2 regions of the Hahella sp. NS-SX17 genome follow, and region 2 is predicted to be linked to the other one. Evidence: predicted binding sites of a transcription regulator. Region 2 holds the regulator's gene; the other holds the start of a gene.
What was found. The regulator LexA, encoded in region 2, represses DNA repair genes until DNA is damaged. The targets are predictions, from matches to a motif close to TACTGTNTANNTANACAGTA.

Region 1: recA (recombinase RecA) is a predicted target of LexA. The motif match lies at 7,740-7,759, and genes of this name have one in related genera.

The regions. Positions count from the first base shown of each region.
Region 1 covers NZ_CM170632.1:5,911,936-5,926,762, reverse strand. Annotated here, with positions in the region: gene lpxD (UDP-3-O-(3-hydroxymyristoyl)glucosamine N-acyltransferase) at 1-346, shown strand, start outside; gene fabZ (3-hydroxyacyl-ACP dehydratase FabZ) at 449-883, shown strand; gene lpxA (acyl-ACP--UDP-N-acetylglucosamine O-acyltransferase) at 883-1,656, shown strand; gene lpxB (lipid-A-disaccharide synthase) at 1,666-2,853, shown strand; gene rnhB (ribonuclease HII) at 2,858-3,478, shown strand; gene AC2IBB_RS26395 (DUF4124 domain-containing protein) at 3,480-3,953, shown strand; gene fdxA (ferredoxin FdxA) at 4,025-4,348, opposite strand; gene mutS (DNA mismatch repair protein MutS) at 4,479-7,064, opposite strand; gene AC2IBB_RS26380 (CinA family protein) at 7,208-7,699, shown strand; gene recA (recombinase RecA) at 7,816-8,853, shown strand; gene AC2IBB_RS26370 (fibronectin type III domain-containing protein) at 9,002-9,481, opposite strand; gene AC2IBB_RS26365 (hypothetical protein) at 9,792-9,971, shown strand; gene AC2IBB_RS26360 (SirB2 family protein) at 9,986-10,369, opposite strand; gene moaE (molybdopterin synthase catalytic subunit MoaE) at 10,522-10,995, shown strand; gene mobA (molybdenum cofactor guanylyltransferase MobA) at 11,038-11,637, opposite strand; gene AC2IBB_RS26345 (PilZ domain-containing protein) at 11,634-12,044, opposite strand; gene AC2IBB_RS26340 (hypothetical protein) at 12,200-12,484, opposite strand; gene AC2IBB_RS26335 (Lon protease family protein) at 12,855-14,827, shown strand, end outside.
Region 2 covers NZ_CM170632.1:2,572,818-2,587,644, forward strand. Annotated here, with positions in the region: gene AC2IBB_RS11645 (ISAs1 family transposase) at 1-956, shown strand, start outside; gene AC2IBB_RS11650 (MFS transporter) at 1,523-2,740, shown strand; gene AC2IBB_RS11655 (SDR family NAD(P)-dependent oxidoreductase) at 2,753-3,529, opposite strand; gene AC2IBB_RS11660 (AarF/UbiB family protein) at 3,825-5,783, shown strand; gene AC2IBB_RS11665 (DUF3135 domain-containing protein) at 6,250-6,591, shown strand; gene AC2IBB_RS11670 (TIGR01621 family pseudouridine synthase) at 6,754-7,449, shown strand; gene AC2IBB_RS11675 (hypothetical protein) at 7,463-7,648, opposite strand; gene htpG (molecular chaperone HtpG) at 7,820-9,745, shown strand; gene AC2IBB_RS11685 (DUF1329 domain-containing protein) at 9,848-11,227, opposite strand; gene AC2IBB_RS11690 (DUF6586 family protein) at 11,612-12,070, shown strand; gene AC2IBB_RS11695 (hypothetical protein) at 12,229-12,474, shown strand; gene lexA (transcriptional repressor LexA) at 12,523-13,125, opposite strand; gene AC2IBB_RS11705 (collagenase) at 13,513-14,827, shown strand, end outside.

The sequences.
Region 1 (14,827 bases), 3.3 Mb from region 2:
GCTGGATAATCAGATACAAATCGCCCATAACGTCAGAATTGGCGCTTATACTGTTATTGCCGCCTGCGTAGGCGTTTCGGGAAGCTCGTCGATAGGCAAGCATTGCATGATTGGTGGCGGGGTAGGAATTGCCGGTCACCTGGAAATAACGGATCAGGTGCAAATTACGGGAATGACATTGGTGACTCACAATATCAAGGAGTCAGGGGTTTATTCTTCTGGTACTGCAGTAGAGCCCAATGCATCCTGGCGAAAAAATGTGGCCCGCTTCCGACAGTTGGATCAGTTGGCGCGCAGGGTCAGGGTGCTGGAGCAGGGCGACCGCCGAAAATCCGATACGGATTAAAGGCGATCAGTAAAGGATCGAGAATCCGGGCCGGCGGCCCTGTATAATCGAATTCATAAACTTTCCGGCATTGTGCAATCATGTTGTTGAGGCTTTCCAAATATGGAAATTAATGAAATTAAAGAATACTTACCTCACAGATACCCTTTTCTATTAGTGGATCGGGTGCTGGAGATTAAGCCGGGCGAGTTTATAGCAGGTTTGAAAAACATTACGTTCAATGAACCTCAATTTACCGGACACTTCCCTGACCATCCAATTATGCCAGGCGTACTCATTATCGAAGCAATGGCTCAGGTGGCTGGTATTCTAGGGTTTGTCACCACGGGTAAGAAGCCTGCGGATGGTTACACCTATTACTTGGCCGGGACGGATAAAGTCCGCTTCAAGAAGCCTGTGGTGCCTGGCGACCAGTTGCGTCTGGAAGCAGAAATTGTGACGGATAAGCGCGGAATCTGGAAGTTCTCCTGCCGGGCGCTGGTTGATGGGGACGTTGTGTGTAGCGCGGAAATATTAACTGCTGAGAGAAGGCTTTAATGTCCATTCATCCTCAGGCGATTGTTGAACAGGGAGCCAAAGTCGCCGCCGATGCGGAGATTGGGCCATGGTGTTATATCGGAGCCGATGTTGAAATCGGCTCCGGGACAGTGGTCAATTCTCACGTAGTGATCAAAGGCCCCACAAAGATTGGGAAGAACAATCGTATATTTCAGTTCGCCAGCGTCGGTGAGGCGTGTCAAGACAAGAAATACAATGGCGAGCCCACTGTATTGGAAATCGGCGACAACAATATAATTCGCGAGAGTTGTACGATACATCGCGGTACTGTTCAGGACCTTGGCGCAACAAGAATCGGCAGCAACAACCTGTTTATGGCTTACGTTCACGTCGCGCACGACTGTGTGGTAGGAAATAATTGCATTCTGGCCAATATGACCACCCTTGCTGGGCATGTGCACATTGGCGATTGGGCGATTCTCGGCGGCGGTACGATGGTGCATCAGTTTTGCAAAATAGGCGAGCACAGTATGTGCGCCGGCGGTAGCATCGTGTTGAAGGATATTCCAGCTTACATTATGGCGGGCGGGCAATCCGCCAAGGCTCATGGGCTGAATATTGAAGGGCTGAAGCGCCGTGGCTTTTCCAGCGAGACGATATTGGAATTGCGTCGCGCGTATAAAACACTGTATCGGCAAGGGCTCACGCTTGAGCAGGCAATCGAAAAATTAGAAGCGCCTGCGGCCGAGTATTCGGTAGTGGATACTTTTCTTCGCAGTGTTCAGTCGTCCGCAAGAGGCATCGTTAGATAGTTTTCAATTATGACCCCCATATCACAACGACCGATACGCATCGGCATAATCGCTGGAGAGGCTTCTGGCGATCTGTTGGGAGCGGGGTTGATGCAGGAGATAAAGAAGCTCTATCCTCAAGCCGCTTTTGAAGGTATTGGTGGCGAGAGAATGCTGAAAGAAGGGTTTACCACCTTTTTTCAAATGGAGCGCCTCTCGATAATGGGGCTGGTCGAGGTGCTAGGCAGGTTGCCTGAATTACTAGCTATGCGCCGCCGTATAGTCGAGCACTTCACAGCGAATCCTCCTGATCTTTTTCTCGGTATAGACTCCCCAGACTTCACTATTGGCATTGAGTTAAAACTGCGTCAGGCAGGCATCAAGACTGCGCATTATGTCAGTCCATCAGTGTGGGCCTGGCGGCAAAATCGAGTGTTCAAGATCGCTAAGGCCGTTGACCTGATGCTGACCTTGTTGCCTTTTGAGGCTCGCTTCTATCACGCTCATAATGTGCCGGTAAAGTTTGTCGGCCATCCACTAGCGGAAATTATTCCACTGCATCCTGATAAAGCCGAAAAACGCCGTGAGCTTGGTATTGAGGAGCAGGGAGAGGTGATCGCTGTGCTGCCAGGTTCAAGAGGAGGAGAGGTCGCCCGTTTGGGAATGGTTTTTATAGAAACCATTGCCTGGTTGCACCAGAGACGACCGGACATCCGCTTTTTGATTCCAGCTGCAAATCAGGCGCGAAGGATGCAGATCGAGCAGCAGTTACAATCATACGGGGCCAACCTGCCTATCACTCTGGTCGATCAACACTCTCGTGAATGTATGATGTCCGCGGATGCTATTTTACTGGCATCCGGTACTGCAACGCTTGAGGCCATGTTAGTGAAGCGCCCTATGGTGGTGGCGTACAAGCTGGCGACGCTGAGTTACTGGATTATGCGGCGTTTATTGAAAGCTAAATACATTTCTTTGCCAAACTTGCTCGCAGATAAAGCTTTGGTTCCCGAATTGATTCAACATGACGCTACGCCCGCGAAGATGGGGGCGGCCTTGCTCAAGGAGCTCGCAGTGGAGCGGCGGAGGTATTTGGAAGGCGAGTTTGAGGGGCTGCATAAGCTGATACGTCAGAACGCCAGTGTGGCGGCCGCGCAGGCTGTTGCCGAGTTGATTGAGAAAGGCCGCGCCACGGGCCAAGACTTCAGATTAGGGTAGAGCCATGAATAATTTTGCTTCTCAAATCCATTTGTTTGATCAAGAGAGCCCGCAAGCTGATCTGGTTGCAGGTGTCGATGAGGTTGGCAGGGGCCCCTTGGCGGGCCCTGTGGTGGCGGCTGCGGTTATTTTGAATCCAGAGAAGCCTATTGAGGGGCTGAATGATTCTAAGAAACTGAGCCATCGTCAGCGGGTGGCGTTGGCGATGGAGATCAGAGAAAAGGCCTTGGCTTGGGCGACGGGGTGGGCCACTGTCGAAGAGATTGATCAAATAAATATCCTTCAGGCATCGCTGCTGGCGATGCAGCGAGCAGTCGCTAGTTTACAGGTTACGCCGAATCTGGCTTTAGTTGATGGTAACAAAGTACCCAGGCTGGACATGCCTGCGGAAGCGATAGTCAAAGGCGATAGTAAAGTGGCGGCCATTGCAGCGGCTTCTATACTGGCTAAGGTAGAGCGTGACGAAGAACTGGATAGACTGGATGTGATATTCCCCGGCTACGGGTTGGCGGGCCATAAAGGCTACCCGACGGCTCAGCACTTATCCGCGTTGAAGGAACTGGGGGTGACGGAAATTCATCGGCGTAGTTATAAGCCGGTGCAGCAGTTGTTGCAAGGTGATTAAAGTGGCTAAGCTTTTCTTTCGCAATCTTTCCCCCGGCGTCACGACCGTTGTGCTGCTATTCTGCTTCGGGTCATATTCACAGGCGGAGATATACAAGTGGGTAGACGAACACGGAGAGGTGCATTTCAGCGATACGCGGCAGCACAAGGACGCCAAAGTCATAAAGGTGCAGCCGAACGTCACGGATGCGCAAAAGCGGGATGCGGAGCAGGTCGGTCAGCGTTATCAACGCATTTATGAGCAGTACAAGGTTGAAGAAGCGGCGAGAGTCGCTCATGAAAAAGAGCGAGCCGCTCAAAAAGCGAAGCTGGATAATTACTGTTCTGAACTCAGGAAGGATATCAATCAGATCGACCAGGGGTACGCATTCGCCCGCATTAAAGACGATGGTTCGCCAGAGTATGTTTCTGACGAAGAGATTGCTCAGCGACGTAGTAAACTGCAGGCGCTATATCAGGAAAAGTGCGCGCCATAAGTAATGGACTGGAAAAACTAAAAAGAGGGCATTGAGCCCTCTTTTGTGTTTGAAGTCTGACGAGAACGAGATTAGCGCGCCAAGTCTTTAAGTTTATCCTTCACGCCTTTCCAATCATCCGCGTCCGCAGGAGCATCTTTTTTCTCCGTAATATTTGGCCAGACGCGGCATAATTCTTCATTCAGCGCGATAAATTCCTTCTGATCTTCTGGCAATTCGTCCTCGGAAAAAATTGCTTCGGCAGGGCATTCCGGCTCACACAGAGCACAGTCAATACACTCGTCTGGATCGATAACGAGGAAGTTGGGCCCCTCGTAAAAACAGTCCACCGGGCACACTTCGACGCAATCGGTGTATTTGCATTTGATGCAGTTTTCGGTAACAACAAAAGTCATGGTCTGATCCCTTATTATGAAACTCTGCGCGATTGCTCAGTGACCGTTGGGCCGCGCGATTTAGTATTGTAGAAAACCCTTTCGGCGCAAGCAACCCGAGCGTCCTTGCAACGCCCGGGAGACTTGAGTTTCAGGCGTTTTTACTTAGCGTCTTCAGCTCATACAGCATATTCAGCGCCTCTCTCGGCGAAAGCGAATCCACATCAAGCTTTTGCAAGCGGGTCTCTACTTCGCTGGGTTCGGTGCGGGCGAACAGGTCGTCTTGCAACGACGGCGTCGGCGCAACCAGCGCGGGTTTGGAAGTTGTCCCGCTTTCCAGCTGTTTCAGTTGTTTTTGTGCATGGTTAATAACTTGAGGGGGGACGCCCGCCAGTTGCGCCACTTGAATCCCGTAACTTTTGCTCGCTGGGCCTTCGTGTACGGTGTGGAGAAACACAATGCTGTCGTTGTGTTCTGTGGCGGTCAGATGCACGTTGGCGACATTGGCGTGTGTTTTGGGGAGCGCCGTTAGCTCGAAGTAGTGGGTGGCGAACAAGGTGAAAGCCTGAATCTCCTTCGCCAGATGCTCGGCGCAAGCCCATGCCAATGAGAGTCCGTCAAAGGTGCTGGTGCCGCGCCCAACCTCGTCCATCAGGACCAGACTTTGGCGAGTGGCGTAATGAAGAATATTGGCGGTCTCGGTCATCTCCACCATAAAAGTCGAGCGTCCGCCAGCAATGTCGTCTGAGGATCCCATGCGGGTGAATACGCGATCGATGGGGCCGATGACAACTTGCGCAGCAGGCGCGAAGCTGCCGCAGTATGCCAGAATGACAATACAGGCGGTCTGACGCATATAGGTCGACTTACCGCCCATATTCGGCCCGGTGATGATCAACATGCGGTGTTTGTCCTGCAAGTCCAGGTCATTGGGAACAAAAGAGTCCTGACTGACCTGCTCAACGACCGGGTGGCGACCACCCTCAATATGCAGCATGTGCTTATCAGAGAGCTCCGGGCAGACGAGATTCAATGTCAGCGCTCTTTCCGCGAAGTTGGACAGCACATCAAGTTCTGACAAGGCGCGAGCGCTGTCCTGCAAAGGGGCAAGCTGATCTGCAATGGTTTCCAGAACCTGATCGTAGAGCATCTTCTCCCGGCTCAATGCGCGGCTCTTGGCGCTTAATGCTTTATCTTCAAAGGTTTTTAGTTCTGGGGTAATGAAGCGTTCAGCATTTTTCAGCGTCTGACGGCGAATGTAATCTACGGGCGCTTGATCGGACTGTGTGCGGCTCAGCTCAATATAATAGCCATGAACGCGGTTATAGCCGACCTTTAATGATGACAATTGGGTGCGTTCTTTCTCACGCTTTTCAATTTCCAGCAGGTAGTCTCCCGCATTCTCACTGATGCCGCGCAGCTCATCCAGCTCTTCATCGAAGCCTTGACGGAGCACGCCGCCATCCCGGATGACAACGGGCGGATTTTCCTCGATAGCGCGGGTGAGCAGATCGGCAATATCTGGAAACTCACTGATTTGCTCGGCCAGGCGACGTAGATGGCCGTCGCCAAGGTTCGCCATCTGTTTCTGCAAGTCTGGCAGAAGCGTTAGCGTATCCCGCAATCGCGCCAAGTCGCGAGGACGTGCGGAGCGTAAAGCTACGCGAGACAGAATGCGTTCACTATCGCCAATTTGCTTCAACGTCTCGTGTAGTGTTTCGAACTGATAACCGTCCAGTAACTCTTTGACTGCGTTCTGACGCTGACGCACCGCTTCCTGGCTGCGTAAGGGGCGATTTAACCAGCGGCGCAACATTCGGCTTCCCATTGCGGTGGCGGATTTATCCATGACCCAGGCCAGCGTGTGTTTGGCGTCGCCAGCCAAATTAACGTCGATTTCCAGGTTTCTGCGGCTTGCTGCGTCGAGAATGATGGAGTCTTCTCGTCGTTCGCGAATCATGGTGCGGATATGGGGAAGCTGTGAACGCTGTGTTTCCTGAGCATACTGGAACAGGCAGCCGGCGGCCTCGATGGCGACGCTCATGCCTTCGCAATCGAAGCCTGCCAGATCTTTGGTGCGAAACTGCTGACATAGCAGGCGCTGTGCGGACTCCTGTTCGAAATACCAGGGCGGCTGCTTTTGCACGCCAGTGTAGTTTTCCAGCAGGGGGAAAAATGGAAACTGCTCGCTGACGAGTATCTCCGCAGGTCGTAAGCGTTGCAGTTCGCTGGCTAACGCTTCGGCGCCGCGCACTTCCTGGATCAGGAAGCGACCGCCGGCGATATCCAGTGTCGCCAGTCCGAACAGGTCTTTGTAAGCGCTAACCGCTAATAGTAAGTTATCCGACTTCTCTTCCAGAAAGGCTTCGTCGCTGAGCGTTCCAGGAGTAACAACCCTGACGACCTTGCGTTCTACAGGCCCTTTGCTGGTGGCGGGGTCGCCAACCTGTTCGCAGATAACAACGGATTCACCAAGGCGAACCAAGCGGCCAATGTATCCCTCTGCGGCATGGAAGGGAACGCCCGCCATTGGAATAGGTTGTCCGCCGGATTGGCCTCTTTGAGTCAAGGTGATATCCAGTAACTCAGCGGCGCGGCGGGCGTCTTCGTAAAAAAGCTCATAGAAATCGCCCATTCTGTAGAAAACGAGCTGATGAGGGTGTTTCGCCTTGATGCCAAGATACTGTTGCATCATTGGCGTGTGTTGGGGTTTGATTGCGGGTTCAATAGCGGACATGACAGAACAAAAGGATTGTGTAATTTTATGAGTGAAGGCGGGATTGTAAGGGAAAGCCATGGCCATAATAAAGAAGGCCGGTTACTGTCTCGGATCTTATTGGGCGGCCTTCCTGTATTTGGGGCGGTGTTGATGGTGGCGGAATGAATGAAGAAATCGAGAGTCTGGCGGTTCGTTTAGGAAAAATTCTTAACGAGCGTGGCGTCAGGGTGACAACGGCGGAGTCCTGCACCGGCGGTGGAATCGCCTATGCGATTACCTCTGTTGCGGGTAGTTCCAATTGGTTTGAGGAAGGTGTGGTTACATACTCGAATGCCGCCAAGCAGTCTCGTTTACAGGTGCAATCTGAGACTTTAATGCGCTGCGGCGCTGTCAGCGAAGAGGTTGTTAAAGAGATGGCGCTCGGCGCCCAACAACGCGCGCAAGCGGACCTTGCTATCGCCGTAAGCGGGATTGCCGGGCCTGGAGGCGGGACTGCTGATAAACCGGTAGGTCTGGTCTGGGTTGCATGGAGGTTGAGGGATAGTGTCGCTGCCCGAAGCTTCCATTTTTCTGGGGGACGGGAGCAAGTGCGCCTGATGTCCGTGGCGGCGGGGTTGCGGGGGGCGGTAGAGTTACTGGAAAGCAATTTGTAGAAAATATAGGCGTGACTTTGGCTGTGGGGTTGTGAAATAATGCTGTCAATTTATACAGTAATTCTGGGTTGGAATAGCAACTCGTACCGGTTAATCGAAATAAAGGGTGTTTAAGAATGGATGACAATCGTAAGAAGGCGTTGACGGCCGCTTTATCACAAATTGAGCGTCAGTTCGGCAAGGGCGCAGTAATGCGGATGGGGGAGCAACCGAGAGAAATTATCCCCTCTGTTTCTACCGGCTCTCTTGGCCTGGATATCGCTCTCGGTATTGGTGGCCTGCCATACGGACGTATTGTCGAAATCTATGGACCTGAAAGCTCCGGTAAAACTACGCTGACCCTGCAGGTGATTGCAGAAGCGCAACGCCAGGGCAAAACCTGCGCCTTCGTGGACGCTGAACATGCGCTGGACCCTATTTATGCTGAAAAGCTTGGCGTTAATATCGACCAACTGCTGGTTTCCCAGCCCGATACAGGCGAACAGGCTCTGGAAATCGCCGACATGTTGGTTCGCTCCGGCGCTGTTGACGTCATCATTATCGACTCTGTAGCGGCATTGACGCCCAAGGCGGAGATTGAAGGTGAAATGGGAGACTCCCATGTTGGCCTACAAGCCCGTCTGATGTCTCAGGCGCTGAGAAAGCTGACAGGCAGCGTCAAACAGGCTAACTGCTTAATGATTTTCATCAACCAGATCCGTATGAAAATCGGCGTCATGTTCGGCTCCCCTGAAACCACTACCGGTGGTAACGCACTTAAGTTCTATGCCTCCGTCCGTCTTGATATTCGTCGAGTTGGCTCCGTGAAGGAAGGAGAAGAGGTCGTTGGTAACGAGACTCGTGTGAAGGTAGTGAAAAACAAAGTATCTCCACCTTTTAAACAAGCGGATTTCCAGATCATGTATGGACGCGGCATCTACCGCACTGGAGAGATTATCGATCTGGGCGTGAAGGAGGGGTTTGTTGATAAATCCGGCGCCTGGTATAGCTATAAAGGCGACAAGATCGGTCAAGGTAAAGCGAACTCTTCAAGATACTTGGAAGAACATCCTGAGATCGCAGTCGAAATCGAAACTTCCATTAGAGAGAAAATGATGCCGAAGACGCCGGCGAAAGAGAAAGAAGCGCCAGTCGCTCCTGTTGAGGCCGAATAAGGTAGGCGTTTTTAGAACGTATTCGCTGTCATACAAAAATATAAGGGCGGCCTTTGAGCCGCCCTTATTGCGTTTCCTTGTCCATATTCCTTCTCTCTATTTCTCCGTATCGAGTATTGTCCTTTGTCGGATGGCGGGCTGATCGGCGTTAAAGAATCTTCTTGGTCATAATGCTGGATGGCTCGCTTTCCAGTCCGTTTATATCCAGCACGGTGACAGCGAAATAGTGAACGCCTTTTGTCAAGTTGGAAAAGGCATACTCAAACTGCTGGTCCCCAACTTCTACGTATTGCCAGTCATTGTCTGATTCATGTTGGTGATAGACGCGATAACCTTCCAGTTCGTATAGCTCGATATCACTGCCATCTTCCCGAGTATATGGCGGCTCCCAAAAGATAAAGGCGCTACGGGCGTAATTGGTTGACTGCTTCGCAGCGGCGACTTGAGGGGCGCCCTTATTGGTCCCTGAGGACTCACCTCCAGTTCCTCCGCCGCCACATCCCGTTAAAAGGGCGCTTGCCAGAGTGAAGCCAAAAATGGCGGTGATGGATCTACAATTTGATTTGGCGCGGTGAAAAATACTTTTTAAGTATGAAAGGGCTTTGAGCTCAAAGTTAACTTGATTCAAATCATTCCCCTATTAGTAGAGTTAGAGTTATAAGTTGACGTTATAAACAGATAACGCCCCGCGCTCTTAGTCAGGATTCATGCCAGAAATGACGGGTTTTTATTAAGTCTTTTAAAAACAAAGGGTTAAGTTGTGTGTTTATCTCTTTCTAGAATTGGACTATTGTGAAAAGGGTTGCCTTTTTCTTACCAGAACGCCGGTGTTTGAAATTATTTCTATAATTTTCAAATGGTTAAGTTGTCTGCAATTGGCGACAGCTATTGTAGAAACGAAAATGTAACTAAAGCTGTTGTGGATAGGGAGAACAAACATGAAATGGGTCGTATTGCTAGCTATCGTGGTCGCAGTCGTGATTTGGGTGATTAATAGCAGGAAGCGAAACCCTGTCAGCGATCCTGAAGTCAAAGAGCTTGATCAAAAGCGCTATTACGTGACGCCACCTAAGCCGGGTGACCTAGAACCCGAGGATAAAAGCGGTACGCAATACTAATTTGGTGAGCGGGTTTAAAGCGTTACAGGCCAGCTGCTTTTGCTAAGAGCGACCATGACGATATAGGCGAAAGCCGCATAAGCGCCAAGCCCGAACAGGGCGCGAGACCTTTTTGTCGGGCCTCTTTTAAGCGCCATAACGCCGAGGGCTATGTAGACAATCAAACCCATCACCTTGGCGGTAAGCCACCCGTTGTAGAAAGGGTATTGCTGAAGCTTGAGCGCGAGCCCGATGGCGCTTAGTAGTAGCATTGTGTCAATAATGTGCGGAAGAACCCTGCACAATTTATGCTGTAAAAGCGGACTCCCCAGGATCATCCAGATATAGCGCAAAGTGAAGGAGACGAAGGTCAGCGCAACGCAAGTCAGATGAATGTGCTTGAGCAACATGTAGCTCATGATGGGCTCCTTTCACAGCTTCTTTATTATTGAGGTTTGTTTGAACAACGGCCGCCTATTAGAAATTCTTTCCTTAAAAACTTAAAGTGTTAGTCAGCATTTCTTTATCCATTACGCGTCATGCGCAGCCTTCATTGGGTGATTTCTGAACGATGAGTAACAACATAAGAGTTGATGTGACAACGGACGATTTTGACCTCGGAGAGGAGACGCGTCGATTGACGGGTAGCGATACCAGTGTCGGCGCGGTTTGCAGTTTTGTCGGCCTCGTGCGCGACTTCAGTGATAAGCCGGATGTGAAGGGGCTTTATCTGGAGCACTACCCGGCGATGACTGAAAAGTCGCTGACTAAAATTGCAGAGGAGGCGTTCCAGCGCTGGGACTTGAATGGGGTGCGAGTTATTCATCGCGTGGGGGAACTTTGGGCGGGAGATCAGATTGTCTTAGTGGTCGCCGCCAGCGCCCATCGTGGTGATGCTTTCGCAGCCTGTGAATTCATCATGGATTACTTAAAGGTGCAGGCGCCATTCTGGAAGAAGGAATTGACGGCGGAAGGGGAGCACTGGGTGGAAGCCAAGGAAAGCGATCAGTCCAGGGCCGGGGAGTGGGCCTCTGAGTCTGAATAGCAGCAGTGGCCTGGGTCGAAACAGGTAGTGGGAGTCTTTCTATTATTGCTTTTGAGACTTGTCCAGATACGCCAGTTCTTCCAGAGTGTTGATGTTGTAGAACATCTCTGGGCGGTCGCTGAAGTCGATTTTTTGCAAGGGGCGTGAATCAAGCCAGCGCTTGACGCTACGTCCATCGCTTTGTAGATAGCGTAGGATATCTACAAAACTGCTGGCGTGAAGCAGGCAGTGCAGATATTGCAGTCGCTCTCCATCCCAAGCGATGTTTATCAGGTTGTCACGCCTTTCGGCAAACATTCTAAGCGCATATTCAGGTGTAAGAAGAGGCGTATCGCAGGGGCTGACCAACAGCCACTCTTTATTCATGTACGGCTGTGCGGAGTAGATGCCCGCCAGAGGGCCGGCAAACTCCCCCCAGGCATCGGAAAAAGTAAAAGGCGTCATGCGCTGATATTGCGCTGTATTGCGATTACAGCTGATTAAGATCCGCTCGCAGGTTTGGCTGAGTGTGGAGTGAATATGTTGGGCGAGAGGCTGGCCGCGCCAGGAAAGCAGCCCTTTGTCATTGCCGCCAGCCCGCTGTCCTTTGCCGCCTGCGATGATTAACCCATCGCAATTCAACTTCGTTGACGGCTCAGTCATGAAGCCCTTGAGCGACAGGCTTCCTGTGCTTTGCTGAATAGACCTTCAATACGAGATAAAGCATTATCGACTTCTCTGGAGTAATCCCTGCTGGAGGCGCAGTAGGCGAACTGGATGCCGTACCTGAAGCCATGCTCATGTTCGCTGCAGTTAAGAATTTGCGCCTGAATGCCATTTTCCGCAATGTAGCGGCCTCGGAAACAAAGTTCAATCTTCTCACCGAGACGAAATTTCTGGTTGCTGTGGAACGCCATGCCGTAGCGATTGAAATCTATGCAGTTGATGACGAGCCGGTTTTTTGAACGATTGAACAGGCCGGACAGACAAACTGTCGCAGTCAGGGATTCAATTGCATGTCGCGTTTTGATGCGGCGCTCTGATGGATAGGGAGAAGTCACTTCCTGCATGATCGGGTGCTGAGTCTGTATCTTTGTGGTTATAGCGCTAAGCCCAATGGATTCCCTTTATCGGGCTTTATATTTTATAAATTCGACTTGGATAATAAATGCTCAGTTTCGCGTTTTGTGAGGTGGCGCAACCAGGGACGCTATTTGAGGGAGGGTTAAACTGCGGTGTTTACCAATCTTCCTGTTCTGCTCTCTAATTCTTCTGGTTGTCCGTCTTTTGCTCCAAGTAGTTTCGGCGCGCGTCTATCCCGCCTTCTACGGCGCTCATGGCCATCGTAGTTGTTTTCGTCACTGCGTCTGCGGTCAGGGCGCATGCGGCGGTCGCGTAGTTCACCATCGGTCAGTGGGGCCTGCGCCGGCGTGGCTTCAACCTGCGAAGCCTGTTTTATAGAGGTGGAGGAGGGGGGCGAAGGCCTGTTTCTGGCGTCATTAATGTACATGTTTGGAGTTCCTCTAATAGGTTGTCTTTCATTTTTTCAGTCATTCCCTATTATTTTTGTTTTATCTTGCCTTGATTTATTACAGTGGCGCTGATTCCGGTATGAGTCGCCACATTCGGAGTTACGCTAAACTTATAACGGCGGATATAAAAAATACTTTAATTCACAGAGCGAGGGCATGGCGTTTTTATTGATCTTTAATGTCGAGTGGCGTGGCGGCCCCCTCAGGGATAATTCTGTAAAAGCGGTTTTGCGCCAAAGCTGATTTGGTTAAACTTGACCCTTTTTGGGAAGTCGCAGGTGAGCCGGCGTGGCGAGCAGCGATCTATTCACGCATTTTGACGCCCCGGTTTAGCGCCGGGCGGAGTCTATGAGTAAGAAAAAGCCCCTACCAATCCAATCGCTCTACAAACCCTGTCTGACAAAAGATTTCAAATTCAGCAGCACGCGCGCGCTGGAGCCTCTGGAAGGCATCCTTGGGCAAAATCGCGCCCAGGAGGCGGTGCAATTCGCTATTTCCATGGCTGACGCCGGCTATAACATATACGCCATCGGTCGCAACGGTCTGGGTAAGCGGACTATGATTATGCGCTACCTGGAAAAGAAGCGCTCTGACGCGGTGGCCAGTGACTGGTGTTATGTCAATAACTTTGATGACGTACGCTCGCCGAAAGTACTGCGCCTCCCCGCCGGTTTGGGGATGCCGCTAAAGAAAGACCTGGAGCAGTTGCTGGTGCGTCTGCAGAAGGGGATTCCTCAGGCGTTCGATAATGAGTCTTACTACGAGCGCGCGGAACAGATAAAAAACGAGCTGAGTCAAAAGCAGGAAAAGTCGCTCAGTCGCATCGCCAACGCCGCCAAAAAACAGCAAATCAGCCTGACTGTGACGACGCCAGGAGGCTATCGTCTGGTAGCTACAGACGGTGAGAAGCCTTACAGCGCGGAAACTTTTGCGGAGCTTCCTGAAGCGCGCCAGCAGGAGTTCGAAGACGCTATCAACAAGCTGGAAAAAAAGCTCCGCACGGTGTTGCGCCGACTCAGTCAGTGGGAGCAGGACTATGCGGACAAGCAGCAGGCTCTGAACGAAGAGATTGCGTTGGCGGTTTCTAAACACCTGATTGATAACCTGAAGAAAAAGTATCGCGAACACTCCGAGGTCGTTACACATCTTGATCAGATTCAAGCGGACCTGCTGAAGAACGTCGAGATCTTCCTGGATGATGGCGAGGAGCAGGCGGCCCTGGCTGCAGCCACTATGGATAACAAACTGCCCAGGCGTTATCAGGTGAACGTGATGGTGCATCATGACGCCAACGGCAACGCGCCGATTGTGGTGGAAGACAACCCTAATTATTTCAACCTGTTTGGGGCGGTGGAAAACGTCACATACAAAGGCACTGTATTTACTGACTTCACTCTGATCCGTCCAGGCGCTCTGCATCGGGCTAATGGCGGCTACCTTCTAATGGACGCCGTCAAAGTGCTGGAGCAACCTTTTGTATGGGATGCAATTAAGCGCACGTTGCGTTCAGGCAATGTCGCCATGAATGCGTTGGAGAAAGAAATCACTCTGTCCGGTACGATTTCACTGGAGCCTGAGCCTATGCCTCTGGAAGTGAAAATTGTACTGTTTGGTGATCGCGACACTTATTTGCTGTTGCAGCAGTATGATCCGGACTTTGGCGAGCTGTTTAAGGTGACGGCGGATTTCGAAAGCGAAATCGCACGCACTCCTGAAACGCAAATGCATTACGCCCGCTTCATTACCAGTCTGGTGCGTGAAAAGGGACTGATGCCTTGTGATCGCTATGCGGTGATGAGAATCCTTGAGCATAGCGCTCGTGTGGCGGAAGATCAGAACAGGCTGTCCCTGCATGCGGCGGATATCGCCAACCTCTTGCGTGAGAGTAATTACTGGGCCAATGACGCCAACGCAAAAATGATCCATTCGGAACATGTGGACAAGGCGCTGCGCAGCGCGGAGTACCGCTCCAGCCGCATTCGCGACCAGGTGTTCGACAGCATTCGCGATGGCACCACGCTTATTTCCACGATTGGCGAGAAAGTCGGGCAGATTAACGCCTTGTCGGTGCTGAGCACGGGGGATCATGAGTTTGGCGTGCCGAGTCGTGTGACTGCAACGACGCACTATGGCGATGGAGAAGTCATCGATATCGAACGCGACGTCAAATTGGCTGGCGCTATCCACTCCAAGGGGATGATGATTCTATCCGCTTACTTGGCCTCTATTTTTGGCAAAAACGGCCCGATCAGGATTTCCGCCAGTATCGCGTTCGAGCAGTCGTACAGCGAAGTGGATGGCGATAGCGCCTCCATGGCGGA
Region 2 (14,827 bases):
TTGAGTCTTTTCTGGAGCTGCCCAACGGCATTCCCTCCCACGACACCTTCAACAACATCTTTGCGAAGTTAGATCCCGAGGCGCTAGAGACAAGCTTTCTATCCTGGGCTTCGACGCTGGCGGAGCAGATTCCAGATGATCAGATCGCAATAGACGGCAAAACGCTACGGCGCTCATACGACCGATCCTCTTCCAAACCCGCCATTCATATGGTTAGCGCCTGGTCGACAGCGAACGAACTGGTGTTGGGACAGGTGAAAACTCAGGAAAAATCCAATGAGATCACTGCTATTCCTAAACTGTTGAAGGCATTGTCATTAAAAGGAAGTCTCGTCACCTTGGACGCGATGGGATGCCAGCGGGAGATCGTGAAGCATATCCGTCACGCGGAAGCAGATTATTTGGTAGGCGTGAAAGAAAACCAGGCCTCATTACACGATGCGATTCACGACCGGTACGTGGAGGCTGAGGCTAAAGGCTTCGGCGAGGATTTTGTCGACTTTGTATGCGAACCAGGGCGTGCTGAGGAGGAGAAGCGGCGCTGCCGCGTTTCAACGAGTCTGGAGGGTCTGGAAAAGCAACAAAGTCGCTGGCAAGACCTGAAGAGTTTCATCGTCGTAGAAACAGAGCGAATGGAGTCAGGGCAAAGAACGCTGGAGCGCCGCTTGTATATTTCGAGTCGAGAGGGGGATGCGAGATATTTCCTGGATGCGACGCGAAAGCACTGGCACATAGAGAACAAACTGCATTGGGTGCTGGATGTAGCGTTTAAAGAGGATGACTCACGGCATCGCATGGGACACAGCGCGGAGAATCTAGCGGTGTTGAGACATATAGCGTTGAATTTATTGAAGAATGAGAAGACGGACAAAGGAGGTATAAAAACTAAGAGGCTACGAGCGGGCTGGGACCATGGTTACTTAAAAAAAGTGCTATCGGGTCTGGCTACTTTGTAATCACATAGTGCGATTTGCCTGCGCCTAACTGTCTTTTGCTACCGTCTGCATTTTTCTCTCTTGTGCCGCCGAAAAATATATATCGTAATCCCATTACATTCACCTTTAAGGCTAGTTAAAGAGTTATGCGAAAAGCTACCAAAGTTCGTTTTTTTGCTCGATATTTACGCATAAAGTTGAAGATAAAAAGAACATGCTGGGTTGTGATGCCCCAGAGAGTCCCGGGCGTTAAAGAGTAAACCTCCATATTTAAAGGCATCAGGTGGCATCGTAGCTAAAATTTGTTCCGCCCCAAATCAGCATTATGGAATAGGTCGTGCGGTGTCCCACGAAAACTGCTTGTTTTTCCTCGGGCGCTACGATAGATGCCTGCAACCGTGTATAAAGAGATTTTCCGCTCAGGATCAAAGTCTCCTGTGCGCCATGATGTGGCATCCTGCAGGTAGAATAAGAGCCGCGTTATCTACCCTAAATCCAATGACGTTTAATAACCCATGCGCTTTACGCCCTTTCATTCTGTGCTTTTGTTAAGTCTCTATTTTGCTGAGGGTTTTCCCGCAGGTTTGATGGTGCATGTGATTCCGCCTGTGCTGCGGGAGCATGGCGTTCCGTTGGAGTATATCGGCTTGATCAAAATGCTGGCGTTCCCATGGGTGCTGAAGTTTTTATGGGCGCCTTGGGTGGATCGCTACAACTTGTTCCAGCTGGGATTGCATAGAGGTTGGATTATTCTCGCCATAGGCGTCGTCAGCGGGTTGCTGCTGTGGTTGGGGTCGATGAATCCCGGGCAGCTCAGTAGCTGGTCTATTCTGCTGTTTATGCTGGTTCTGGTGAGCATGAACTTTGGCGCGGCCACTCAGGATATTGCGACGGATGGGTTAGCGGTGAAGCTGTTGCCGCCGCCGATGAGAGGGTGGGGGAACGCTTTGCAGGTCGGCGGTTACAAGGTGGGTATGATCGTCAGCGCCAGCTTACTGTTGATGGCCATTGATGGAATAGGATGGAGCCTGAGCCTGTATAGTATGGCGGCGATTCTGGCGTGCTGTCTGATTCCGATATTTCTGTTTGATGAGCGCCCCTTGGGCGATTTGTCGCCGACGGACGAAAACCCGGGGGGTGTGAAGGACAAGTCGCCAGTGAGTCTGGCGCTGATCCTAAATACTTACCTGTCCTTCCTGCGCCAGCCCGGCATGATCTACTGGGTTGCTGTGCTACTGCTATTCAAGATGCCGGACAGTCTGGCATCAGGCATGATCAAGCCGATGCTGGTGGATAAAGGGTTGTCCTTGGCGGATGTGGGTGTGGTGACGCTGATGTCCTCGTTAGTTGGCGTGGCGGCGGTTTTCGCCGGCGGTGGTTTTTATGATCGCTTCGGTCCCAGGGTCTGCCTGGTGTCGCTTTCTTTGTTGCAGGCCCTCGCGCTGGCGATGTACGCCATTGTCAGCGGCGGCGAGGCGGAGATGCCGATTGTGCTGGCGGTCGCCATATTCGAACAGATAGTCGACAGCATGGCCAATGTCGCCTTGTTCGCCATGATGATGCACTACTGCCGCAAAGAACACGAAGGCGCGGACTTTACGCTGCAGGCCTGTATTCAGGTGATTGTTTCCGGCGCGGCGGGCGTATTCAGCGGCTTCGTCGCCAAGATGCTGGGTTATGACGGGCTGTTTATCGCTGCGGGGGTGATCAGTCTGTTGGTGGCGTCTCAGGTCCTGCATTACTTCCGCATGGACCCGGACGCGGTCAGAGAATGGCGCAGATTGAAAGAGGCGCCCGCTGAGTAATGGGGCCTGTAATTATCGCATCAGGCTCTTCACGACAGGCGCAACCCAGCTCTTCGGAACCAGACGCGGCGACTCCACCATCATCTTGTTGAGCATCCCATGGACCACAACGGGCTTGCCTTTCAACGTCGCGTCGTAAGCCTGCTCCGCCACTTTTTCCGCTGGCATGCGGCGGATGTACTCCATCGCTTTCAGTACGCCGGTTCCCGCCTTGTCGAAAAACTCGGTTTCCGTGGGCCCGGGGCAGGATGCGGTAACAGTGACGCCCTGTGATTTGAGTTCAGTGTGAATCGCCCGCGACAGCGATAACACGTAAGCTTTGGTGGCGTGGTATACCGCGAAATTCGGCCCTGGCATAAAACCGGCGATGGAGGCGATGTTCAGGATGCGACCGCCGCCTTGCTCCACCATGTCGCGGCCAAACAATTTGCAAAGCGAGGTGAGCACGGTCACGTTAAGGTAGATGGTTTCCTCTTCGAGTTGGTAGTCACGTTCGATAAATGAGCCAAAATACCCTCGTCCGGCGTTGTTCACCAAGCAGTTTATCTGCAAGTTGCGAAAACGCACTTCATCGTACAGCGCTCGCGCGGCGTTATCAGAGGTCAGGTCAAAACCGATGCACTGGCTGTCCGTTTCATATTTCTCTTTCAGCTCTGCGGCCAAACGTTCCAGATTGTCGTTGCGTCGGGCGACCAACGCGAGATTCCAGCCATGGCGGGCGAATACTCGCGCCAAGGCTAAACCGATGCCAGATGAGGCGCCCGTAATCAATACAGTTTTCGCACTCATAATCCTTCCCCCGTTATCTTCTGTGTCTGTTCGTAAGATCCTCGTGTAATCGCTCGAAAATGACTGAGGCCATGCAGCGATCCCCATGCTGGAGCGCCTGGCAGGATTCGAATAGCAGTGTATCAATGTAAATGACTAGTGGTCATTTTAAGTTTGGCCAACTCCATCAAACTTTATCTATTCGCTTGGTGGATAAGTGCTAGACTGCTTTTTTGCCTCGAATGATATTGATAAGCTTGGAGCTTGTCGGACTTCATACAACAAACTATGGACAGCATCAGGCTCTGGCGCCCACATGAGTGAATCGGACCCAAAGAAGTTCATCGAGATCAACTTTCCGGTTTTAAAGCAACGAACTGACAGGGTGTTGCGGGGAGCTGGCCAGTTTGCGGTCAGTACGATAAAGCTGCCTAAGTCCTTTCTCCCCATTGGCCAGTTAATTCTCAGCGACGATCCCATTGACAGAGAGCAGCTGGCCTGCGAACTGGACCTGCTATTTGAAGCCCTCTACCAGCATCCCATCTCTGAACAGTCCAAAGCCCTGACGGGCTATCTGCGCAAATACAAACTGATCCCCAATGAAGAGACGACAGAGGGCCTGATTCAGTTTTTGGTCAAGCAGACGGTGTCGCGGAGCCCGGTGGAAATTCCTGAAGCCATTGTTAACGAATTCTGGCAGTTCTTTCATGAGCTGATCAGCGCGCCGGAACTGAAAGGGTTGGTCGAGCTCAACCTGGATATCATCCGCTCCGTATTACGCGCATATGAGCCGTTACTGGTGGATATCATTAATCGCATCAAGCACCTGCGTCAGGTGAATAATCACGCTATCAGCGAGATGGCGCAGAAGGCGAGAGTACTGCGCAGCGACCTGGCGATTTTGCGGCGGCAGATCCGCGCTATCCGTTATATCAAGCCTTTTTTACAAACCGATCCGCGTGATTTCGCCGGGCAGGCGCAGATCGTGGCGAAAATGGTGCGCGAGTTCGGCCCTTTGTTCATCAAAATGGCGCAGGTAGCCGCTGCTAACGCAGAGTTCCTACCGGACGAAATCGCGACCGAGCTGAAAGTATTTCAGGAAGACGTGCAGCCAATGACGGTAGAGGAAGTGAATCAGGCGTTTATTGAATGCTACGGCAAGCTTCCCGATGAAATTTATTTTGGATTCGACGCCGCCAAGCCCATACGCTCAGGCTCCATCGGCTCTGTTTATGCGGCGAAGAAACCTGTACGTAAAGAAGGGGTTGAAATGTTGATCCCGGTTGTCGTGAAGGTGTCCAGACATAATCTCGAACGGGAGTTTCAGATGGGGGCGTTGGCCCTGGAATTGATGTTGATATCGAGCCAGTATTGGGCTCCCCACACCAAACTGCTTCCATTCTTGGAGGCGATGTCCCGCCAGGTTAAAGAGTTTACGCGGGGGTTCGAACAAGAGCTGAATTTTGAAGACGAAGCGGCGATACAAAAGCGCTTTTATCGACGTTCTCTGGACAGCGATAACTGGTCCGTACCGCAGATATACTCCGCCACTGGCCGCATTATTGAAATGGAATATCTGGAAACGGCGTTGTCGATAGATCGCCTGCTGCGGGAAGTGGCGGGACAGGAGAAGGAAGACCTGCGGCGGAAAGTCGCGGAGCGTTTTCTATTCACCACTCTGCAGCATGTCTTGGTGTATCAAGAGTTTCACGGTGATTTACATCCGGGCAATATCATGGTGACGCCTGAAGGTCGCCTGTTTCTGATTGACTGGGGCAACGTGGTGGATATGCGGGGCAAGTGGCCGCTGGTGTGGGACTATGTCTATGGAGCGCTGACGGCCGACGTAGATCGCCTGACACATGCGTTGATAGAAATGAGCACCCATCCCGAAGATAACCGCAACCGCGAAGAGACCATTCGCACCGCCTTACAGGATACGCTAAAGAAAAAGGGCGTCACGCCACTGGGTTCCCAGGCTCTGAGACAGTTGTATAAGGAAGGAGCGAAAGGTATTCAGCGGAGGCTACAGACAGTGATGCACTTGTTATCCAATACCTATCAGCTTGGGATTATCGTGCAAAGTGACTATCTGCACTTGAGTCGCTCCATCACCGCCATGGCGGGGGCTTATCTGAGCATGTACGAACAGGCTCCTCGTTCTCAATTAGTTATGGATCTGGGGCTTGGAGTTACGTTGTTTCCCTATCATCTTGCTCGTGATCGCGTTCAAGCCCGATTAAAAAGTTTTCGCAGTTTGTTCAGTGGAAACTGAATCAGTTTGTTACCAGGCTTCAAACTGTCCACATAATGGCCTTCCGAGCGTGTTCAACCTCACATTTTTATTAACAGGCGCCTGCCTTTTTCCCCATCTTTCCTAGACCACTTAGGTTGTTTATCTGCACATTCACCTTAGCTTGTAATGCTAACCGGCTTGTATATAAAGCCTTTTGATTACACAGATATAACTAAACTTACACAATGTAACATGCCATTTTTTTCTGGTAGAATGCATTTTATGTGTACAGGTCAAAAGCAGACTTGTACTATCTAAATATGGTTAAAAACTGAACAATAAGGGTGTGGCTTTTTCTGGTTGGGTCCATGTCTTGAGCGCTGGGTGAGACCGGCTTGAAGCTTAAGAGCCTATCGCTTTTCAGCAGGTGGCTGCTGAGTAGTAACAAAAAGCCGCTGGTAGTATGAAAGCCGAATCAGGCTGTTGTGTAGTAAGAGAGCTTAGAATGGAACTTCCACATTTTGATGAATTGCTTGAAATGGCCAAACAAAGGCCTGAAGCATTGGAAGCACTAAGAGAAGAGATGGTGGAGTACATCATCACCTCCGCCCGGACTGACTGCCAGCGTAAGCTGCGTGGACTTCAGTTCAAGGTTGATATGACCCGCGCCAGAGCCAAGACCCCCTTGGCGGCATGCATCAAGATCAGTCAGTTAATGCATGAGTCCCTGGCGGAGCTGCGTTACTGTTTGAACGAGCGTTATGACTTCGCTTTGGCTGAGGCGGAAGCCGCCCCGGTTTCCAATGCCGAAGTTATCTCTCTCGAAGACTATCGCAGTCGAGCCTGATCCCAGACGCGTCTCTCTCCCGCAATGGATTGCCTTCTCGGCGTTAATTGATCGCAACGCCGTAATAATGTGTTTTAACTGGTTTCGGCGGTCTCCACTCGTGCATTGAAAACACCTGGGGTAAACTGCCGCTCCACCTGCTGGCCGATGTGGAGTGAAACGGTGAATGCATCCTCTTTTCAAATAGTCGCCGACTACGATGACTTGCTGGTCGTTGATAAAGCGCCAGGAATATCTTTTCATGATGAAGACGGTGTGCAGGGCCTTTGCTCCAGTGTGGCGGATGCCTTAGGCGTCCGCGTCTATCCTGTGCATCGTCTTGATAAAGTGACGTCTGGATTATTATTGCTGCCGAAAACACCAGCGTTAGCTCGCGAATTGACCGAACAGTTCAGCACCCGCCAAGTTGAGAAATTTTACTTAGCCCTGTCTGGGCAAAAGCCACAAAAAAAGCAGGGTAAAATTATCGGCGATATGGAAAAGGCGCGCGCGGGCGCTTGGAAATTAACCCAGGGGCGCGAAAATCCCGCCGTCACCCAATTCTTCAGCCACACCCTAATGCCCGGCGTCAGGGCGTTTATCGTGCGTCCATTAACGGGGAAAACGCATCAGATTCGCGTTGCGTTGAAAAGTATCTCGGCGCCCATCGCCGGGGATGAATTATATGCGGGAAAGGCGGCCAGGGATTTTGACCGCACATACTTGCACGCTTATGGCGTGCGTTTCAGTTATAAAGGGGAGCGCTTGGCGATCATCCGTCCGCCGCAGTTTGGAGAGCTGTTTGTGTCCCAGGCGTTGCGCGACTTATTGGAGGAGGAGTGGGCGTCTCCTTGGGATTTGCCCTGGCCGGGGCGTTGAGCGTTCGGCGGCGTTACAACGCGAGCACTTTCTGTTCGCCACAGCGGGCGCAACGGTATACCGTCACCAGCTTGCCTGATTTTACGTCGAATTGCTTTTCCTTACTGACTTCCCATTTGTGAAAGCCGTTGCGACACAAGGTTTTACCTTTGGCTTTCTTCTTCAGGGACGGCCTCTTGAATGGAATGACATCTCCCACAGGGTTTCTCGCATTTGTTAGTCATGAAAATGTGAGCATAGCTCCGAAACGGTTGAAATATCCATATTCGCCCCCACTTTCTGGCCACAAGAGCCGGATAAATCGCCGGCCTGCAATCAATATTATTTCACTTGTTTCCGATACGGACTTACGCCAGGAGTTTGTCGACCGATGACGACTGCAACAGAAAAACAAACCTTAGGCTTTCAGGCTGAAGTGAAGCAACTGCTTCACCTGATGATTCACTCGCTCTATAGCAACAAGGAAATATTCCTTCGCGAACTGGTCTCCAACGCGTCGGACGCCTTGGATAAGTTACGCTTTCAGGCGTTGAGCAAAGAAGATCTTTACGAAGGCGACAACGACCTCAAAGTTCGCCTGGAGTTTGACGAAACAGCGCAGACTATCACTTTATCGGATAACGGTATCGGCATGAACCGTGATGAAGTGGTGACGAATCTGGGCACCATCGCCAAATCCGGTACAGCAGAGTTCCTTTCCAGCCTGACTGGCGATCAAAAGCAGGATTCACGTCTGATTGGTCAGTTCGGCGTCGGCTTCTACAGCGCTTTTATCGTCGCCGACAAAGTGGAGGTTTACACCCGACGGGCAGGCTCGAAACCTGAAGAAGGGGTGCGCTGGGAGTCCAGAGGAGAAGGCGACTTCTCCATTGAAACTGTGACCAAAGAAGAGCGCGGCACGCGTATTGTGTTGCACTTGAAAGAAGAAGAGAAAGAGTTCGCTAACGGCTGGCGCTTGCGCAGTCTGGTGAAAAAATACTCTGACCATATTTCCTTTCCGGTTGAAATGATCAAAGAAAATATGGATGTTGGGGAAGAGGAAGAAGGCAAAGAGAAGGCGGAATCCGCGCCTGAATTCGAATCGGTTAACGAAGCGACAGCTCTCTGGACCTTGCCTCGTAACGAGATCAAAGACGAAGACTACAAAGAATTCTACAAGCACATTGCTCATGATTTCAGCGATCCATTGCTGTGGGCTCATAACCGTGTGGAAGGCAAGCTGGACTACACCAGTCTGCTGTATGTTCCTGCTAAAGCGCCCTATGATTTGTGGAATCGCGAAGCGCCCCGTGGTCTGAAGCTATACATCCAGCGTGTTTTCATTATGGATGACGCCGAGCAGTTCCTGCCGTTGTACCTGCGTTTTGTAAAAGGTGTGGTGGACTCCAACGATCTGTCCCTGAACGTATCGCGGGAAATTCTGCAGAACGACAAGGCGGTGGAAAGCATGCGTTCGGCCCTGACCAAACGTGTGCTGGATATGCTGTCCAAGCTGGCTGCTGACGATGCGGAAAAATACCAGTCCTTCTGGGATGAATTCGGTCGTGTTCTGAAAGAAGGACCGGCAGAAGACTTCGCTAACCGCGAGAAAATCGCCAAGTTGATGCGTTTCTCCAGCACGCATCAGGACGACGACAAGCAGACTCAGTCTTTGGAAGACTATGTCAGCCGCATGAAGCAAGGGCAGGATAAGATTTATTACATCACCGCCGAGTCCTACAGCGCTGGCGTGAAGAGCCCGCACCTGGAGATTTTCCGCAAGAAAGGCATTGAAGTGCTCGTGATGCACGACCGTATTGACGAGTGGCTGATGAGCCATTTGAATGAGTTTGACGGTAAGCACTTCCAGGATATCGCCAAAGGCGAATTGGATCTGGGCGAGGTTGAAGACAAGGAGGAGAAGGAGAAGCAGGAAGAGGTTTCAAAAGAAGCCGAACCTTTACTGAACCGCTTGAAGGAAGTGCTGAAAGACCACGTGGAAGAAGTGCGTGTAACTCACCGGTTGACCGACTCGCCCGCCTGTCTGGTGGTTGGCGCTTACGACATGGGCGTGCAAATGCGCCGCATCATGGAAGCGGCGGGTCAGGCGTTGCCCGAGAACAAACCGACCTTTGAGATCAACCCTGAGCATCCTCTGGTGAAAAAGCTGGGTGAAGAGCAGGGCGCGCGCTTTGAAGATCTGACCTGGGTGTTGTTTGATCAGGCGCGATTGGCTGGCGGCGAGAACCTGAAAGATCCCGCTGGCTACGTAAGCCGTCTGAATAAACTGCTGCTTGAGCTTTCTAACGCGGGCTAAGCCGCGCATAGCTGTCTGAGTTGCAGCAATAGAAAGGCCGCTATAATCAGCGGCCTTTTTTAGTGGGAGAAAGATGGGTTATAGGAGTCTAATGGATAACCATTAGCGTCTGGCGGCGCGGCGTACCGCGGAAGTCGAGAAGTCGCTATCTCTCAGCCCGGGCGCAAAGTCGCGAGGCCTTTCTTCGTTATCCAAGCCATCGACGAAATAACGCCCTGACTTCAGGTCGTAAATAACTTCCAGCGTGGTCCAGGGGGCTTTCACTTCGTAGTAATTCACCAAGTGAGCTTCCGATACGCGCCACAGTTCACCTTTATCGTCATAATCCTCCGCAACCAGCAGTTGCCATGAGTCCTCATCAAAGTACATGCGGCGCTTGTGATAGATGTGACCCAGCCCTTCGCGCAGGATGCCTTCCACCACCCACACCCGATGCGCTTCGTAGCGCGCATGTTCCTGATTGATGTGGCCGGGACGCACGATATCGTTCATGCGTAAATTGCTGGAGTGCAATGGGTAAGCGTTGTAAGGCACATACATGACCTTCTTGGCGATCAACGTCCATTCATATTGGTCCGGCGCTCCGTTGTACATATCAATCTGGTCGGTAGTGCGCAGCCCTTCGCTATTTGGGGCCTCGGCGTCGTAAGCCAGGTTAGGGGAGCGTCGCAGGCGACGTTCTCCTGCCTGATAGCGCCAGGACTGTCTGGGAGAGCGAATCTGATCCAGCGTTTCGTGCACCAGGTTCATGGTGCCAGCCAGCTTGGCGGGTGCGACTACCTCGGTTTTGAGGTAGAAGATTTTGTTGTCGATGTCTTCCGGCCGATTGTGCTGCTGAGCATACACAAAGAAATACTCATAATCTGTCGTCACCGGCGTGTAGGAACCATCCGGGAGTGTGGCGGCGAACGAAGAGCGGAAGGCGGCCTCTTCGCCACGGTAGCGCAGGATATGATTCCAGATAATCTCCACTCCTTGATTGGGGATCGGAAACGGACTGGTGATCAAAGAGCCTTTAACGCCGGTTCCGCGAGGCATCAGTTCCGCCTTGGCGGCGTTTTGTTTCAGAGCGGCGTAGACGTGGTCAGGGTAAGACGCGCTGCGGCGGCTGGGATACACTTTTAGAATGTAATCGCTTGGATACTTCTGCAGCAGAGCCTTGTGGCCTTCGGTCAGTTTGTCTGAATAATCCTGTGCATTGCCGGCGTTAATGATGAAGCGTGGAACGTCCGCATCGAAGGGGTCAGCATGCCATTTATCTGGATTATAATTCGCAGGCGGCTGCTTAATGCCTCCATCCCAAGAGGGCACTTCCCCCCCTTCGCTACCGGCCCTCTCGGCGCCAAGCGGCGTGAGATCCCGGTCCAAACGTGCAACCTGATCCGGCGGCGCCTTAGCTGGGGCGTTTTGCGCGATTAGTGAAAATACGAGTAATACCAGTGCGTTATTTATATTTTTTCTTGCGTTACGGCTATAAGCCATGTCTTTCTCACTCTCTTTCTAGAAGTAACAGACAGTTCCCTTACTTTCTCTCCCTGGACAAAATTATAGCAGTCTAAAATATTATTCTAGTTTTCTCACTAGCGCCTTTGTTAGCGTTTATGGCGGGTTGCTGCTGAACGTTAACTTGTGTAAGGGGCGAGCCTGAGGATCGGGTGCTAAGCTATGAGAAAGGGGCTGCTGATAGTTTGTCGCCATTTTTGCGGAAGCCTGAGTCGGGGGGAGTCAGCAATGGTAGGAAATTTAGGCGTCTAAACGAATCGGAATTGCGCCTCAGGAAATAGTCCGGAGGGGAATTTTTTTATTAAAGAACTTATGGTTAAAAACCTATACACTAACAAAGAGCTATTGTTGATGAGTTAAGGTATGTCCGATAAGTGGCTGACTTATGTTAATGAAAACCTGTTTTTCGCCAAGCTGCAGTTGCAGTGGAGGGATACATCCTCAACGGTGGCGGAAAAGCAATGCGCCGGACGGGCGGCTTTGCGTTTTCTGCAGCAGGCATATGTCGGCTTCTTGAATGAGCTTGCGGAGCAGCGTCGCATCAAAGTTAAAATTGAGACGCTCGCTGACTTGGAAGGGCAGTTGGAAGTTGAATCGCCAGAAGTAATCAGCATGAAGCTGACGGCGGCTCAACCCGATTCCTGGCTGGCTCAACTGCTGAAACAATTTGGGGAAATATCTCGCCCCCGAAAAAATGAAACGCCGCAAAATGAAAATATTATCGCCGCCACGTCAGCTCCCTATGTAATGGAGTTAGTGGTGATACTGGAGTCCATGCAGGCGTTCATCAACGAGATGAGAGAGCACAGTTTTGAGTGGTAGAGGTAAGCTTGAATGAAAGAAACCCTCTCAGGCCTCGACTGATAACAGCTTAGGAAAATGAATGAGGCGCCTGTGGCTAGTTTTCTGATGTGTTCGTTCCTGGGTATTGGAACGATAGAAAACATTTCAGTGAGAACTTACGAGTAGGAGATTTGGAAATGGCATCAAGCTTCTTTGAAATTGTTCAGTTGCCGAATGGCGACTTCGCACTGCAACCCATGGGGGGCGGCAGCGAACATTTGGTGAAAATCAGCTTTGGTCAGGAAGCCAAGGCGTATTTGGCGGAAAATGATGCGGCTGTCGCTCACGCTATGATTAATGCCGCTATTAAGTTGGTGGGAGATATGCGGGAGGAGGCAATCCGCCAGTCAGAAGCGGAAGAAAAACCGAAAACTGTTCATTAAAGTCCCCGACTGCCAATTAGAGGCAGTCGGCGCTCTGTCGGTTCATTGTTAGCGGCGAATGACGCCGACGCCCAGTCCTTCAATGTCCAACGGCTGTTGTGACAGGTTTACTTCAATCGGCTCGAACTCTTCATTTTCCGGCAGTAAAAGCACTTTGTTCTTTTGGCGCTGGAAGCGTTTTACTGTCACTTCATCGCCAATACGCGCCACCACAATTTGTCCATTGTGGACATCTGTCGTGCGGTGTACGGCCAGCAAATCGCCATCAAGAATTCCGATGTCCTTCATGCTCATGCCTTTGACACGAAGAAAATAGTCGGCGGAAGGGGTAAAGAAGGATGAAGGGAGTTCGCAATACTCTTCAATATTTTCCTGCGCGAGAATGGGGTATCCCGCCGCTACTTGGCCAACTATTGGAATACCCTGGTTTTGCGTTTCAGTCACTGGCAGTCGAATGCCGCGAGAAGCCCCGGGCACCATTTCAATCGCGCCCTTCCTCGCCAGCGCTTTCAAGTGTTCTTCTGCTGCGTTAGCCGAGCGAAAGCCCAGGCGATTGGAAATCTCCGCCCGGGTAGGTGGATAACCTGTTTCCTCTATATGCTCGCGAATCAGTTGTAGAACCTGCTCCTGGCGCTTGGTCAGCTTAATCACTCCACCCTCCGGCGACCCCAAAAGGTCTGAAATAATCTGTGTGTACTATATGTTTATCCATGTCTGTTTATGTATACAGTAATGGGTGGGGCAAGTAAAGAAAAAATGTCTAAGTCACTGAGGATTAAGATGAAAACACAGATGACTCACCACTGTTTAAGTAAGTCTGTTGAATTTTGACCTGAACAATTGTTGCTGCGCAGAAAGAGATCCAGTGGCTTGAATGCCTGCTTAAATGCAGTACCGGTTTGGCGATCTGATACAATTTGATGCTTTTCTTAGACAGACCGACCGCACAGGTCTGGCTATATTCCTTGCCCACGCGGCGACCTTCGTAATCCGCGATGTATTCTTTCTTATAAGCTGAAAGCCACCTTAGGAATTGTAATGACGCCAGCAAACAGATGGTTTAGAGCCCCCATTGTGGTTGGCGCTATCTTTTTCATTCTCACCATAAGCGTTATGGCGTGGTCGAAGGGCGGCGTGGAGTTTTTAAAGTATTTTCGACACAACTCGGAGCAGCCGGAAAAGTTATCGGAATTACCCCCGCCGCTACCGGCATACAATCGAGCAAAAGAGGATGAACTCTCCTACGAGGAAGAGAGGGAGTCTGACTGCTATCTGGATGGAATGGCGGTGCTTTCAGGTGACGAGTTTGTGTTGGCCATATGGGAAATGGATCATGGTTGTGTGAGGGAAATGCTCTCAATGGAGGAGCAAGCTCGTCACAGCATCTTTTCAGAAGCCAATATGTCCGCCATTACGCAAGCAGCTATTTCAGAGTCGTCTTATTTTCGAGACGATAACGTCTATGAGCTGGCGAACCTCATTCAATACTTGCATGCGGGATATGTGCAGGAAAGAAGTCGCTCGCGTAAGAAGAAGCTATATGGAAAGGCGTTGCAGAAACAGGTTGCGGTAGCCGCCGTTCAGGTTACCAATAATGCTTTTCAGAGCGCTGCCAGGGCAGGTAGTGCACGATTGGCGGAGTTGTCTTTAAAGCTGGTGAACAGTTCCGGTAATCAGGGGGAGGTCGTCAGCGCCTCCGTCGCTTGGCTGGATAAGTTGAGCTCATTGACTAATGCTAGTGGGCGCTATGATTCGGCGTTAAATGAGCTACTCAATATCTACTATAAAGGTCATGACAATGAAGCCTTTATCGATATTGCCTCTCATGACTCGCAATATCCTAATGCGCTCTATCGTTTCATAATTGATAAAGACTCGTGGTTGGCAGGCGGCCGCGAGTATCTATTGATGAATGCCGCCAAAGAGCTCGGGCGCTTTCTGCAGTATAACGCGATAAGGGACGATACGGGGCGCTTCATACGTAGTCTGATGAACAGGTATGACCTGAGCCGTGATACGGCGAACGTGTGGAGTATTTTGGCTGGCTCAGTGGATTATTACGATAAGGCGAACTGCAGACAGTACAATGCCTGTGAGTATAGAAAGCGCGTTGAAACCACTGTTTTACGCCGAGAGCGTACGTGTGGCGGGACGGTTAGAATACGCGCCCAATCTATGACGGAGGAGCAATTTGACTCAGCCTGCGAGTCTTTGTCCCGGCGCGAAGATATCTTCCACGAGATGCTGAACAGTGAGCGAGAGCCTGTTTCTGACGACCAGAATGACACTCTGGAAATGGTTATATTTGAAGACTCAGACACCTTCTCTGATTTGGGTTGGCTATTGTTTGACT